DNA from 2 places in the Lysinibacillus sp. BNK-21 genome. Region 1 is predicted to be linked to the other one. Evidence: riboswitches for the same ligand, from Rfam matches in the RefSeq annotation. Region 1 holds a riboswitch; the other holds the start of a gene.
The links. A riboswitch is a leader RNA that binds a small molecule or an ion and turns the genes downstream of it on or off. The one in region 1 is predicted to bind cobalamin.
Positions count from the first base shown of each region.

Region 2: another riboswitch for cobalamin. It lies ahead of cobT (nicotinate-nucleotide--dimethylbenzimidazole phosphoribosyltransferase); the one in region 1 lies ahead of ACMGGO_RS19910 (ABC transporter substrate-binding protein).

Region 1 is NZ_JBLQTS010000001.1:3,946,656-3,954,942, reverse strand. Features, by position in the region: gene ACMGGO_RS19925 (MerR family transcriptional regulator) at 42-431, shown strand; gene ACMGGO_RS19920 (long-chain-fatty-acid--CoA ligase) at 424-1,926, shown strand; gene ACMGGO_RS19915 (acyl-CoA dehydrogenase family protein) at 1,928-3,595, shown strand; cobalamin riboswitch at 3,653-3,836, shown strand; gene ACMGGO_RS19910 (ABC transporter substrate-binding protein) at 3,973-4,941, shown strand; gene ACMGGO_RS19905 (FecCD family ABC transporter permease) at 4,938-5,939, shown strand; gene ACMGGO_RS19900 (adenosylcobinamide amidohydrolase) at 5,936-7,396, shown strand; gene ACMGGO_RS19895 (cob(I)yrinic acid a,c-diamide adenosyltransferase) at 7,409-7,972, shown strand.
Region 2 is NZ_JBLQTS010000001.1:3,277,958-3,286,244, reverse strand. Features, by position in the region: gene ACMGGO_RS16895 (ABC transporter permease) at 1-628, shown strand, start outside; gene ACMGGO_RS16890 (SDR family NAD(P)-dependent oxidoreductase) at 643-1,389, shown strand; gene ACMGGO_RS16885 (SDR family NAD(P)-dependent oxidoreductase) at 1,411-2,169, shown strand; gene ACMGGO_RS16880 (sensor histidine kinase) at 2,192-3,532, shown strand; gene ACMGGO_RS16875 (response regulator) at 3,559-4,869, shown strand; cobalamin riboswitch at 5,287-5,463, shown strand; gene cobT (nicotinate-nucleotide--dimethylbenzimidazole phosphoribosyltransferase) at 5,554-6,609, shown strand; gene ACMGGO_RS16865 (trimeric intracellular cation channel family protein) at 6,661-7,266, opposite strand; gene ACMGGO_RS16860 (aminotransferase class I/II-fold pyridoxal phosphate-dependent enzyme) at 7,608-8,287, shown strand, end outside.

The DNA.
Region 1 (8,287 bases):
TCAATGGTATACTGTTGCCAATTAGGAAAGGGGAGATGGTTTTGAAGACGATTCAGGAGGTAGCAAAGGAGTTTAATGTGTCTACGCGGACAATACGTTATTATGAGGAACTTGGGCTTCTTTGCCCCCATCGTTCATCTACCAACCAACGAACCTTTTCCAAAAAAGAATTGGCGAAACTCAAGCTTATTTTCAGAGGCAAGCGGTACGGATTTTCTTTAGAGGAAATCAAAGAGATGGTTTTACTATTTGATTTTGATCGCTCAGGAATTCAGCAATTAGAGCGAACGGTTGAATACGGGGAACAAAAAATTCAAGAGATTGACAGTAAAATAGCTGAGCTGACGCAGATGAAGCATGAGTTACAACAAATGCATGGCATGTTTAGCGAAAAATTAGCGACTTTAAAGGGAGAGATGCAAGATGAATAGTTCCAATTTATTAGCACGTAATGCCCGTAAGTATCCGAAAAATGAAGCCGTTATTTGTCATGGCAGAAGAGTAACCTACCAAGATTTAGATAAGCAGGTGACATGTTTTAGTCATGCTTTACTAGAGCAGGGAGTAAAGCAGGGGGATAAGGTTTTAATTTTTATGCCAAACGTTTTAGAGTTTGTTGTCAGTTACTTTGCTATTCAGCGTATTGGAGCGATCGTTGTGCCAGTCAATGCGAAGTTTACATTGCAAGAAGTAGAGTACGTGGCGCAGCATGCCGAGGCGAAGGCAATTGTCGTACATGAGGCTATTTTTGCAGCAGTTGAACAGCTAGCCGGTATTCCGTTAAAAATTAAAACAGGTCAAGAAAAAGTGGGATGGCATCAGTATGAATCAATGCTTCAAAATGCTAGTACACAAACAATTGATTGTCAGTTACAAGAGGATGACCCTTCCACGATTTTATATACATCTGGCACGACAGGAAAACCAAAGGGTGTGTTATTTAGCTACCGTAATATTTTAACAGTGGCGCAAATGATAGCTGTTGAAATGGAGGTAAAGCCTGAGAGCCGTATTTTGCTTATGATGCCATTAACACACTCTGCACCATTACATTTATTTTTAATGGCGGGTGTATTGGTAGGCTCAACAAATGTATTAACACCAACTTTTACACCCGATTTATTCATTGATTCCATTGAAAAGGAGAAAACAACACATTTCTTTGGTGCACCTGTTGCTTATTTATTAACGGCACAACTGCCAAGGCTACATTCGGCAGATTTGTCTTCTATGAAATGGTGGGTCTATGGTGGGGCACCGTTATCTCAAAGTGAGGTTCGGTTCATTCAGCAGGCATTCCGCACAAATAATTTGACTTGTGTATATGGATTAACAGAGGCAGGTCCAAGTGGCTCATTATTATTTGGCAAGGAGCATGAAGCAAAGGCAGGAAGTATTGGTCAGCGGGCGCCACTTGGTACAGAGTTGCGTATTGTGAATGACAGTGGAGAAGATGTAAATGTAGGCGAAGTGGGGGAAATTGTCTTGTTGGGTGAGGGCAACATGCTTGGCTACTATAAGGATGAAGTAGCTACTAATGAAGCCTTTATTGATGGTTGGTTAAAAACCGGAGATCTAGCTCGCAAGGATGAAGATGGTTTTATTTGGATCGTAGATCGTAAAAAGGATGTCATTATTTCGGGAGGTGTCAACATTTATCCGAAAGAAATTGAAGATTGTTTATTGAGCTTTGAAGGTATATTCGAGGTTGCGGTAATTGGTGTACCACATCCGCAATGGGGGGAAACTGTAAAGGCGGTGTATTCTGCTAAACAAGACATCCATGAGGAAGCTTTGAAAGCTTATTTAGAGGAGCATCTTGCAAAGTTTAAAATACCACGTATTTTTGAAAAAGTAGAAGCGCTACCACGCAATGCATCAGGCAAAATATTAAAACAAAATTTAAAGGGGCAAGAGGTGAGATAGCATGAAAGTATTACAACAAGAAGCAATGCGTACTACGAACTTTTTTACTGAAGATGACACGCTTCAAAAAATAGTGGAAATGATGTTAGATAAAGAGTTTTTATCCTATGCCCAACGAGAGTTAACAGATTTTGGTGAGCTATGTGCAGGTGATATTGATGCGAGGGCAAAGCATACAGATCGACAGGGTGAGCCTCGCCTTCAAAGATATGATGCCTATGGTGAAGAGATATCAGAGGTTTGGGTTAATGATGGCTATAAAAAAACGATTGAAGAGACATATAATACTGGGATTGTAGGTTATGTACACAAGCATATTCCGCAGCTAGGACACAAGGGGAATTATGTTTATAGCTTTGCACAAGGTTATTTGCTATCACATGCAGAGCCCGGTTTTTATTGTCCAGTAACATTGACAATGGCAACTGCCTATCTATTAGATCATTATGCAGATGAAGAGGTAAAGCAGCGTTTTTTACCACATGTGTGTGCAACAGGTGACACAGATTTATATGAAGGTGCGACCTTTTTAACAGAACGTCAAGGGGGCTCTGACGTAGGTGCAAATGTGGTGGAGGCGAGAAAGGATGGCACTGCTTATCGTCTATATGGTGAAAAATATTTTGCATCCAATGCGGGCATGTGTGGTGTAGCGATGGTATTAGCACGACTAGAAGGTGCGCCAGCAGGTTCCAAAGGCTTAACATTGTTTGCAGTTCCTTGGCGCAAAGAAGATGGAACAACAAATCATTTACGTATTCGCCGACTGAAAGATAAGCTAGGCGTTCGGGCAGTTCCCTCTGGTGAGGTAGAATTTGATGGTGCACTTGCCTATGTTGTAGGGGAGCAAAATAAAGGGATTTATTATATGCTAGAAGCACTAAATCTCTCTAGAATTTGTAATGCAGTCGCTTCAATTGGTATTATGCGTCGCGGCTTCTTAGAGGCAAAACATTATGTAAGCAATCGACATGCATTTGGCAAGCCCTTAACACAGTACCCTATGATTCAGGATACTTTAGGGAAATTTGCAGCTAAGTTGCACGTGGAAGTAGCGACAGTTTTTGATCTTATCCAATTATACGATAAAGTGACAAGTGGACAGGGAACTCAGCAAGATCTTATTATGAATCGTTTATATATTGCCATTATGAAAAAGGAAACAGCAGAGCAAGCTGTTCATTATGCTAGTGAGGCAATTGAATTACACGGAGGTAATGGCTATATAGAAGACTTTGTAACGCCCCGCTTATTAAGAGACGCCCAAGTGTTAACGGTGTGGGAGGGTACGGCTAATATTTTGGCCTTAGAACTCATTCGTTTAGTAGATAAGTTTCATGCTCATGAACTGTTTGTACAGGAGATGGAGGAACGATTAGACAAATTAGCTGACAGCTCACTAGTACAAATCGTTAAAGAACAATTGGCGAATATGTCTGTGAAACTGCAAATTTTTAGCGCTTTAGACGAGGCAACGAAAACTTTTGAATCTAAGGGTATGGCGGAAAAAATGGCTCACCTTTATGAAAGTGTCATAGCGGTTGAGTGGGCACATAAATTTGGTGGGAAATATGAAAAACTAGCGGACGTTTATTTAGAACAGACATGGTCATTAAGAGAAATGGGTGCTCAAATGAAAACAGTCCAATACTTTTCTGAAATTGTATAATGGCCGGGGAGTCGTCTTGAATGGAGGCGACTTTTTTCATTTTCATGTATAATGAAATCAACTGAATATTATAAAGGTTCTTTACTTAAGTAAAGTGAAAAGGGAAATCGGTGTAATTCCGATGCGGTCCCGCCACTGTAAGTGTGAGTTTTTTCAAATGATGCCACTGAAGATTTCGGGAAGGCTTGAAAAATCGCAAGTAGCACTAGCCAGGAGACCTGCCTTTATAACGACATGACAACCTACGAGGATAGGGTGGTGGATTTTGTATCAGTTTTTTTGGTGCGATTTTGCCCCCTCATCGATCAAAGATGAGGGGTTTTATTTTGATGTAGAATAAAGCGAAATGTCGCACGGATCAACGAAGGAGGATTCACATGAAGAAATTTTGGAAAATAGGATTATCAGCATTTTTAGCAGTAGGCTTGCTAGCTGCTTGTGGGCAGGAAGCAAAAGATAACAAGCCATCTAACGAGCAGCAAACACAGCAAGAAACAGCACAGGTGGATGAAGCAACATTCCCAATGACGATAACAGATGCCCTTGGTAAGGACATTACACTTGAAGCACCTCCTGAGAAAATTGTTTCACTTATTCCAAGTAATACTGAAATCCTTTTTGGACTAGGTTTAAATGATGAAATAGTTGGTGTTACGGACAACGACGATTATCCGCCAGAGGCAGCTGAGAAGGATAAGGTTGGCGGTATGGAATACGATATTGAAAAAATTATTGCCTTAAAACCAGATATCGTTTTTTCACACGAATCTAGCATGTCTCTTTCAGAAGAGGCTATTGCACAGCTTGAATCAGCAGGTTTGAAAGTATTTGTTGTAAAAAATGCACAAGACTTTAATGAAACATATACAACAATTGAGCAACTTGGACGTGCTACAGGGAAATTACCAGAGGCAGAAAAAATTGTCGCTAATATGAAGGCAAAAGTAGAAGAAGTTTTGTCTAAAGTCAAGGATGTTGAACCCAAAAAAGTGTTAGTTGAAGCATCAGATGAGCCAGATATTTATACAGCTGGCAATGGTACATTTATGAACGCTATGCTTGAAATGATCAATGCAGAGAATGTAGCTGTAGATGGCGATAATTGGTATAAAATTGATGCAGAACAAATTATCGCAAAAAATCCAGATGTCATCGTGGTGACATATCATTATGTACCAGATATTTTAACGAAAATACCAAAACGTGCGGGCTTTGATACGATTAATGCCGTAAAAAATAATGCGATTGTGCAGGTAGATGAAAGTACGACAAGTCGTCAAGGGCCACGTTTAGCTGAAGGTCTAGAAGAATTAGCAAAAGCAATCTATCCTGAGGTATTTAAGTGAAAAAAATAGCACTAGCCTATACATTAACATGTACGCTTCTTCTTATTAGCATCTGGTGTGGCGTAGCGATAGGCTCGGTTCATATTCCATTAGAAGTATTGTGGAATAAGGCGGTTGATGAAACAGCCGCCAATATCTTTTGGAAAATTCGTTTGCCTCGCGTGTTATTAGCGGGACTAGTAGGCGCATCTCTAGCTATTGCTGGAGCAGCTTTCCAAGGTTTATTAAAAAATCCATTAGCAGATCCATATACACTAGGGGTTTCATCAGGGGCTTCTGTTGGTGCTGTTTTAACGATCTTTTTTAGTATTTCTATACCTGTTGTCGGTTTGTATGCGCTGCCAATTTTCAGTATGATTGGTGCTATCATCACGATGGTAGTTGTTATGAGCTTTGCTAGACTCGTAGACCGCTCATTAAAAATGGAAACGTTGATATTAACAGGTGTTATTTTTAGTTCATTTTTAGGTTCCCTTATTTCATTAATGATTGCCTTATCTGGTGAAGAATTACGTCAGGTAATAGGCTGGCTACTTGGTTCTGTTTCGATGCGTGGTTGGCCATATGTCCAAATGATCATTCCATTTGTGATTGTAGGTTCAATTATGCTATGGACACAAAGACGAGAACTAAATGTTTTGTTGTATGGTGAAGAGCGAGCAAAACATTTAGGTGTTAATGTGAAGCGCAGTAAATATTTGATATTAGCAGGTGGCTCCATGCTAACTGGAGCAGCTGTAGCGGTTTCTGGCACAATTGGCTTTGTAGGATTAGTGGTGCCGCATATGACAAGGATGATTTGGGGTTCTGATCATCGCCACTTATTACCATTATCTTTTTTCAATGGTGCAACATTACTCATTATTTGCGACTTAGTAGCACGAACAATCATTGTGCCAAGAGAGCTACCAATTGGTGTTATTACGGCATTTATTGGAGCACCTGTTTTCTCCTATATTTTTTATAAGCAGCGAAGAAGCAAGGGGGTACGGGCATGATTGTTGTTGAACATCTATCAGGTGGCTATGAAGATGTACCAATCGTCAGGGACATTAGTTTTACTGTTGAAAAAGGAAAAATTCTTGGCATTCTAGGGCCGAATGGTAGCGGGAAATCCACATTATTAAAAGTAATGAGTGGTATTTTACCAGCTACTGCTGGAACCATTTCGATTGATGGACAAAATATTCTTTCTTATAATGCTCGTGCTTTGGCGAAAAAAATGGCTGTATTACCACAGCTACATGCAAATGCTTTCTCGAACAGTGTGAGAGAGGCAGTTTCACTGGGGCGCTACCCGCATCAAACAGGCTTTTTCTCGAGTTGGTCTGCACAAGATGAGAAGGCAGTTCAACATGCAATGCTTCAAACAGGTGTAAAGCGATATGAGCATACACCGATGGAATTTTTATCTGGTGGTGAACAACAAAGAGTATTTGTAGCACAAGCCTTAGCTCAAACTGCAGAAATACTATTACTGGATGAACCAACTAATCATTTAGATATTGCCCACCAACGTCAAATTTTAGATATGGTGCGGAAGGAAGCCATGGAGTGCGGTTTAACAGTTGTTATGGTACTACACGATATGAATTTAGCCTCTCTTTATTGTGATGAATTATTGCTAATGGAAAGCGGACAAATGAGAGCACTTGGTGCACCACATGAAGTATTAATTGCCTCCCAAATTGAAGAAGTTTATCAAGCACGGGTGACTACATATGCTCACCCTGAAATACCAAAACCTCAAATTACAATGATGCCCGCAGCTACAGACTATCAACAGCGAGCTGTCATCAAAAAAGAGCACTTTACGATAACTGAACAATATATCCAACTTCAATCAGAGCTTCCTCTGAAGACCGTATCTTCTGCAGTTCATAACCCAGGTATTGGCTGGCATAATTGCTTATTAAATCGCTCAGTTCCTGGTGATTATGTCATCAGCGATGTGAAACGAGAAGTTAAAGAATTTTTAAAAAGGGGAAATTTTTCACCTACAAATACTGTTGTTATGCTAACAGCAGTACCAACAGCTCTAGTGGCCATCAATGAATTTTCAGCACCTTTTGGCAGTATAATCGTAGCTGTAACTGCTGGCGTAGGCAATGCAGTTGATGTATCTCGAGTACATGAAAGACAAGATGAACCATATATTGGTACTATTAATACATGGGTTATCATTAATGGTTGTTTATCGGAAGAGGCATTTTTTCAGGCATTGATGACAGCAACTGAGGCAAAAACAAAGGCGTTGCAATCAGAAAATATTCGTGATGAGCGGAGTGGAACAATTGCAACAGGTACTGCTACAGATAGTCTGTTAATTGCTGCAACTCAAAAAGGGGAAGAAATGCTGTATGGTGGCCCAATTACGGAAGTTGGTAAAATGATTGCAAAGGGTGTCTATGAAACAACAGTTCAGGCGATTAGGAATTATAAAAACCAGTTTTAGGAGATGAGAGAAATGAAGCTTTACACGAAAACAGGCGATACGGGGAAAACAAGTCTTATTGGAGGACGGGTTGATAAAGATAGTTTACGTGTGGAAACATATGGGGCAATTGATGAATTAAATTCCTTTATTGGGAAGGCTGTAAGTGAATTAGATCAAGCGCTTTTCAAGGATATTTTAACAGACCTAGAGACAATTCAGCATGAGCTGTTCGATGCTGGTGGAGACCTTGCTAATGTAATGAAAGAACGTCATTATAAATTAACAGAGCAACCGATTGAAGTACTTGAAGCTCGTATAGATGCTTTATCAGACGAAGCGCCACCTTTACAACGTTTTATTTTACCAGGAGGTGCACCAGCAGCGGCAACTTTACACATTGCACGCACGGTTGCACGTCGAGCAGAGCGTGAAATGGTGACACTTATGAAAGAAGTCGAAGATGTACCAAAGGTTGTGCAAAAATATTTAAATCGCTTATCGGATTATTTATTTGCAGCTGCACGTGTTGTAAATGCTCGCTTAAACGTTGCAGATGTTGAATATATCCGCAGTGGGAATGTTTTTAAAAAATAAAGTTTGATTTAATAAATGTTTTTGTACAAAAAATGAATTGCCAGATATTAAGCTACGGGGCGGTATAGGTTTGTATGCAATTTTAGCAGATGTTCAAAAGTCTACTGAATATGCGACATCCCAATAAGTAAAATAGTTAAGGAAAGTAAAAAATTGCTACTTTGAAAAAATTCAGGGTGGCTTTTTTTCTTGTAAAATGTAAGAATATAAAATTATCAGAAATATTTCCGTTTTATGTTGACTGAATGCTCACTCATTTATTAGAATAGGAATATAATGATAAAGTGAAGTACATTTCTGTTTGAACTAGCAAAT
Region 2 (8,287 bases), 670 kb from region 1:
AAACGGTGTGTTAATCACTTATTTGAAAGTTCCTCCCTTTGTAGCCACACTAGGAACAGGCTCTATTTTCACTGGCTTTGCATTAGTATACTCAAAGGCACAGCCATTTTTTGTAAAAGACCCAGCCTATAAGTTTTTTGGTTCGCATTATTTAGGACCAATCCCCGTTTCAGTCATTATTCTAGCTGCTATTTTTATTACGCTAGGGATAATTCTCTCTTACACGCTATATGGAAAGGCTCTCTATGCTGTAGGAGGAAACCGTGAGGCTAGTAGATTAGCAGGTTTAAAGACAAATCGCCTAATCATTAGCACATATATCATCTGTGGTCTATGTGCCTCAATGAGTGGTATCATTTTATCTTCTCGACTTGCACAGGGGCAGGCAAATATAGGAGAATCAATTGTTTTGGATGTAATAGCTGCCGTCGTTATTGGAGGCACTTCCCTTTCAGGGGGGCAGGGTGCAATTTGGCGAACATTTATTGGTGGAAGTATTTTAATCATGATTTCAAATGTTTTTGATAGTCTTTCCATCAGTACGTATTGGCAATCAATTTTTAAAGGTGCCATTATTATTGTCGCTGTTATGATCGATTTTTATGGTCGTTCGAAGATTCAGAAATAGAGAGGATGAATAAAATGCGCTTACACAATAAGGTAGCAATCATTACAGGTGCAGGAAATGGACAAGGGTTAGCAGAGACTGAATTGTTTTTACAAGAGGGAGCGAAAGTAGTTGCCACAGATATAAACGGGGAGGCATTGGACCTTTTGATGAAGCGCTACCCGAGAAGTGATCATCTTTTTATGCATAAGCATGATGTATCCTCTGAAGCAGAGTGGGATAGCGTTATCCAAAAGGCCATTCAATTGTTTGGACGTATAGATATTTTAGTAAATAATGCTGGCATTCCCTCAAGAAACTCAATTATACAGGAAGATTTAGAGGGCTGGAATAAGGTTATGACCATTAATGCGACAGGTACTTTTTTGGGTGTTAGAAAATGTGCTGAGCATATGATAAAGCAGCGAGCGGGAAGTATTATTAATATCTCTTCGGTCTATGGAATTATTGGCGAAAAGGGCTATGTGTCTTATCATGCCTCAAAGGGAGCTGTCAGAAGCTTAACAAAGGCAGCAGCAATGGATTTAGCAGAATATAATGTACGGGTAAATTCTGTGCACCCTGGCATGATTAAAACGGAAATGACACGAGATCTTTTTGAGAATAACGAAAAAGCGAAATGGATGAAAGAAGTAACGCCTTTGCCATTACTTGGAAATCCTATAGATGTAGCCTATGGTGTTTTATATTTAGCGACTGATGAAGCGAAGTTTGTAACAGGCAGTGAGCTAGTGATTGATGGTGGTTGGATTGCGAAATAAAAATTATTAATGGAGGTATTTATGACGAAGCGTATTCTCATTACAGGGGCTACTGCTGGCATTGGCAGAGCTACTCTCGATAAATTTTACCAGGAGGGTTTTCATATCCTTGCATGTGATATTAATGTAGCGGAAGGTAGCAAGCTAAGTGATATTTATGGTGCTCAGGTTGATTTTATAGAATTGGATGTTACAAATGAAAATAAATGGAAATCATTACAAAGATATATACATGACAAAGGCTATGAAATTGATGTATTGTTTAATAACGCTGGAATATTTGTCATGAATGATCTTACTACAACTACAGAAAAAGAGTATCAGTCTATGTTTGATATTAATGTTAAGGGTAGCTTTTTAGCATTAAAATATATTGCACCTATTATGTATAAACAGGAAAATGGCTCGATTATTAATGCATCGTCCAATGCAGCCTTTTTTGGAGCAAAAGGTTTAGGAATATACGGGGCTACTAAAGGTGCTATTCGAACACTTACAAAAAACGCAGCGATGGAATTTGCACCTTTTATTAGAGTAAACTCCATTCATCCAGGATATATCCAAACACAGATGATTGAATATGCAGCACAAAAATCAAATAAGACACCTCAGGATCAGGTAAAATATGTACCTTTAAAAAGATTAGGACGTCCAGAGGAAATTGCATCCTTAGTCTATTATCTAGGGAGCGAGGATGCTTCCTATATTACGGGTAGTGAAATTGTCATTGATGGTGGTGTTTCAAGCGGCCAGTCGATCTGGGAAGAGGAACATTGCTAAGAAGCTTGAAAGGGTGAGAATGATGTATTTATCGTTAAAATATAAATATCTTATTCTTACCCTTGTTGTATTTATTTTACCGTATTTTATGATGACCATAATTTATATAAATAATGTTGGCGAATATCAAAAGAAACTTTTAATAGAAACAAGGCTAGAGGTATTAAAAAAAATTCATTATTTTAATTCGTCTTTTGAGAGTAATCAAGCAAGTACAAAAGTATATCATGAAGTGTTAAATTCTATTTGGGGAAGCTACTCTGATTTTCTTTTATTAACAGAGCAAAAAGATATAAAATTCAGCACAAATTCCCATATATCAGAGCATGAGGAGTATTTTCTTAAACTGGAGCCTCAGAAAACCAATTACTATAAAATTGATTATTTGAATGTAGAACGAATTCTAATGTATTCATTTGATTCCTTTAATAATTGTTACTATGTTGTCATTGCTACGTCTGACTCCATTTTTAAAGAGGTAAATAATAAAAAGGAGGATTTAATGGCTTTTGCAATTGCTTCTACCTTACTGCTAACCATCATCACCTTTTTATATTCCAATAAAATAAGCACAACGTTACAAATGCTTATTGAACGTATTACCTCTTATAGAAAAGCAATTTATCATTTTGAAGATAAAGAGAAAAAGCATGTTTGGATTAATGATGAGTTAGATATTGCCAGTCATGAATTAAACCAAACCATTGCTTATATGGTAGAAAAGGAAAAAGGCTATGTTCGAGAAAACTATGAAGCGCAATTGAATAATTTACAAAGCCAAATTAATCCTCATTTTCTTTACAATACCTTAGATAATATTAATCAATTAGCCATGATTCATGAGGTTGAGGAAATTTCTACATTGAGCGTTGGGCTTGCAAAGCTTTTTAGATATAATACGGGCAACAGTGAAAATGAAACAACCATTGAAAAAGAGCTAGAGATTATTGAAGAATATATTAATATTATGAAAATAAGAATCTCTTATTTACTATTTGACATTCAAATAGAAGAAAACGATTTATTACAAAATGCTATTTTAAAATTTACACTCCAACCAATTGTAGAAAATATTTTTAAGCATGGTTACAACCATAAAGAAGCTCTATCAATAAATATCAAAATTTATCGAAAAAAGAATTATGTAATAATTGAAACTTATAATAAGAGCGAATATAAGGATACTGCTAGAATAGCTATGCTAAATGATAAAATGAATGAAGAAAATCACGAAGGCAGTATTGGTTTAAAAAATGTAAATAGGCGTTTAAAGATAAAATATGGAGAAGCATATGGTGTAATGGTGCTAGTCAATGAGCAACAATACTTTGTGTCGAGAATTTTGTTACCATATAAGAAATAATATCTTCTAACGGTGAGGTGAGCTCTATGAATCTTTTTATTGTAGAAGATGAAAACTTTATTAGAGAGGGTTTAAGCTTTTTTATTAACAGAAATTTTATAGAATCCTTACGTGTTTATTCTTATACAACGGGGGAGGATATGCTGCTGGCAGCTAAAGAAATTGCTCCAGATATTGTTTTATCGGATATTAATTTACCCGGGATAAGTGGAATAGAGGCTGTTCAGGAGCTAAAAAAGTTTCATCAATTTAAGGTGATTTTTCTATCTGGCTATGACGATTTTCAATATTTACAAAGTGCTATTCAAATTGGAGCTGAGGATTACATTTTAAAGCCAATCGATTATAAAAACCTAAAGCTAAAGCTATCACAAACGATGGAAGCATTGAGCATGAAAAAGCAAGTAGATTATGCAATTAAATATAATCAATTATTAAATTTACTATTGGCCTTTGATCAACAAATGACAGATTGTAGTATCTATTCATTTGAATACTTTATGGTTAGTATAAATCAAACAAAAAATATCGGAATTTCACATGCTCATGAGTTATTTTACTTTAATATTTTTGGGGAACATATTGAGATTATGAATACCGATTTTGTATTGTCATATAGTCAGCATAATCATATTGTTCTTCCAAAAAAAGACTTACATGATTTAAATCAAGCTGTGCTGGAGTTGCTTCTAAAGAGGCATCTAAATACTGATAGCACTGTGCTAAATAAAAGAAAATCCATTTTTGATAATCAAATCTTTACAGATGAATTAAAATTAAAAGAATTTATTGTGGTTTTACAAAATATAAATATTGATTTTCAGCAGAGGTTAGAAATCATGATTATGTTTTTATTACAATATAGCATCTATTTCAATTGCTTGGAAACATATCATCGCGCTCAAAAAATAATTGGTATCCAACATCAAATGATTAAAGAAGCCAATTTATCAAAAATAGTAAATAACTATATCATGCCACTCGTCGATAAAATACTTAACTTACATGGCAATAGGGATAATTTAGGTAAAAAAATAGTCGATTATATTTATACGCATTTTGATGATCCGCAACTAGATTTGAATTATTTATCAAACATCTTTAACAAAAGCCAAGCAAATTTAAGTATATTAATAAAAAAAAGCATTGATAAAAATTTTATCCACCTATTAAATGAACTTAGAATTAACAAAGCTAAGCAGCTATTAGATTATAGTGATAAAAGAAATAATGAAATTGCTTTATTAGTAGGTTATAGCAATGAAGAATATTTTAGTAAAGTATTTAAAAAATATGTTGGTATGACACCTGCTAAATATCGATCCATAAAAAAATAGAAAGAATGATGTACTGTAGATTCGTTCTTTATAGGCTAAACACGTAGAAAGTAGGAACCAGAAGAGAGTTGACAAATTGTGTGTGTTAAAAGAGCTTGTTAAAAAAATTCTGCAATTTTCTTTAACAATGTTATTTCTCAGACTTTAGTAACTAGTAAATTTTAAATCATGTATATCGATGTTAAATCTATTCTTTTACTTATGTTTGGCATTAGCCATCCCGGTATAGGCTCATCTTTTTTTGAGAATAGTCATTTGAAGGGGCAAAGTGTATTCATTTTAAACTATATTGACTCGCTAACAATATTGGTTTCTATTCAATAGTTATAGGAACTATGTGAAATAGCTCCAAATAAAAATACTTTACTTTAATTGTTTCGTATTGATAGCAAGAAAGCTTTGTAGTAAATTAAAAGAAATTACATAAAAGCAATAGGTGCCCATTAGGGAGAATAGGGAATAAAGTGAAAAGCTTTAGCGGACCCGCCACTGTATAAGGGAATTTCATAGTGTATGCCACTAGCAAATTGCTGGGAAGGTACTATGAGGTGTTGAACTTGAGCCAGGAGACCTGCCTACATGCTATAGAAGATATAGATGATGGAAAAGTCTGTAGTTTATTTGTCATGACAATAAACTACAGACTTTTTATTTTGTCTTATGAGAACGAGAGGAGAAATAATCATGCAATTATTACAAGACACAATTCAAAACATTCAGGGGGCTGATATGAAAAGTATGGAGCAAGCTAGAAAGCGGATTGATGCGCTTTGTAAGCCCCCAGGTAGCTTAGGTAAACTAGAATCACTTGCCGTACAGCTCTCTGGTATAACAGGACAATTATATCCGATGGTCGACAAAAAAGTGATGATTGTCTGTGCTGCAGATCATGGTGTTTACGAGGAAGGTGTAACCACGAATCCACAAGATGTTACGGTCTTTCAAACATTAAATTTTCCTAAGGGGGGTACAGGCGTTTGTGCGATTGCGGGGATTACCAATGCAAAGGTGGTCACAGTAGATGTGGGTGTAAAAGAAGATATTCCACTTGATGCAGGTGTCATTATTCATAAAATTAAATATGGTACAGATAACATGGCACATGGTCCAGCTATGGCCAAACAAGAAGCCATTCAATCGATAGAAGTAGGAATCCGTGTGGCCACTGAGGAAATCATAAAAGGTGCTGATGTACTTGGGACTGGAGAAATGGGCATCGGCAATACAACACCAAGTGCTGCGATATTAGCTGTTTTAACGGGATGCAACCCTATCGAAGTAACGGGGTTTGGTGCAGGAGTAGGCCAAGGAGGCATTGCCTATAAAGCAGCAGTTATTGAAAAAGCAATTACCTTAAATAAGCCTAATCCAAATGATGTTATTGATGTTCTGGCTAAGGTTGGAGGGTTAGAGATAGGGGCGATGACAGGTATTATTCTTGGCGCTGCTGCCCATCGTAAACCCGTTGTCATTGATGGATTTATTTCAACTATAGCAGCCCTCATTGCTTATAAGCTCGAACCAAAAGTAATCGATTATATCATTCCTTCCCATGCTTCAGAGGAACCAGGGGCAAAAATTGCCGCTGCCTTACTAGGCATTGAACCAATGTTGCACATGAATATGCGTTTAGGCGAAGGTTCTGGAGCAGCCTTAGCCTTTCCTATTTTAGATGCAGCTTGCTCGATGATGAAAAACATGGCGACTTTAGAAGAATCAATGCAGTTGTTAAAAAGATAAAAACAATAAAACAGCCAATGACTTAATTTTTGGTCATTGGCTGAATGGTGTTTATGCACGATTTAACTTTCGTAATGGCAAGCGCCACTTCATCATATAGGAAAGAATACGTAAAGCTGTAATCACTGCGAATAAAATATAAAGGAAAATGTCTCCTGTAAAAACCTCGAATCCGATTAGCAATCCTGCAAGAGCTGCCCAAACACCATAAACTTCATCACGGAGAACTAATGGTTTTCTTCTAGCTAATAAATCTCGTACAATACCCCCACCTGAACCTGTCAAAACAGCAGCTACAATGACTGCGCTTACTGGCATATCAAGCTTAACAGCATAGAGTGCGCCTTGAATAGCGAATGCTGATAAGCCAATCGCATCTGTGAAGTTACCCCAACGATGCCAATGTTGAATCAGATGATGCGGAAAAATAAAGAATATCGTAATCGCAGCAAGCGCTATTTGAAACATCATATCCTGTCCCCAAAGTGTTGTGACAGGTAGTCCAATGAGTAAATTTCGGATAGCTCCTCCACCAAAAGCAGTCACAATACCAAGTATATATACACCGAATAAATCGTATTCTTCTTCCATGGCAATAATTGCCCCAGAAATAGCAAAGGCAATTGTTCCTATAATACTAAAAACCTCCCAAGCCATCCCTTTCACCCCTTCTATCAATAAATAAACTTTATTAAAAGTTAAAAGACTTTTTACGTAACAGAATCTATGAATTTAATAGCCAAAATCGGTCATTAAATACGCATCTTGAAATGAGTCCGCACATTAGCTTAGCGTAAAATCCTCTTAGAAACAATAGGCAAGTTTTACAGGTGCACATACAAATTGATAAAATGTGATTAAAATAAAGAAAAACATTCGTCAAAAGCGTTCATATACCAGTAGTTGGTTAGGGAATTCTAGAGTGATTGAAGTCAATTTAGATAGTCAATAAATCTTACTGATTGAAATGCGAGACATTGTGAAATGGAGAAGAAAGAATGACGTTTACATCAAATTTATCAACAGAAACGCTATCGTTAGCGGCAAAAGTAGAGGAGCAAGTTCGGCCTTATCATGCCAATGTAGAAGAAATGGCGTTCTACAATCAGCAGAAGGTGCTAGCAGCTTTCAGAAAGCATCAAGTAAGTGATTATCATTTACACCCATCAAACGGCTATGGCTATGATGATGAGGGGCGCGATAATCTAGAGCGTGTTTATGCGGAGGTATTTGGTGCAGAGGCAGCCATAGTCCGACCACAAATTATTTCAGGCACACATGCAATCACGCTTAGTCTATTCGGTGTTTTGCGTCCTGGTGATGAGCTGCTTTATATTTCTGGTCAGCCATATGATACATTGCAATCCATTGTCGATGGTGGTGATAAAGATACAGGTTCACTGAAAGATTATAAAATCGGTTATCGACATGTGGATTTACTAGATAATCAGGTTATTGATTGGGCAGGTGTTGAAGAGGCCATTACAGCACAAACCAAAATGATTGCGATTCAGCGTTCAAAAGGCTACGCCACACGTCCATCCTTTACAATTGAAGAAATTGCAGAAATGTGTGTAAAGGTACGTAAATTAGCTCCGAAAGCTATTATTTTTGTAGATAACTGCTATGGCGAGTTTGTAGAGGCGCAGGAACCTACAGAGGTCGGTGCTGACTTAAT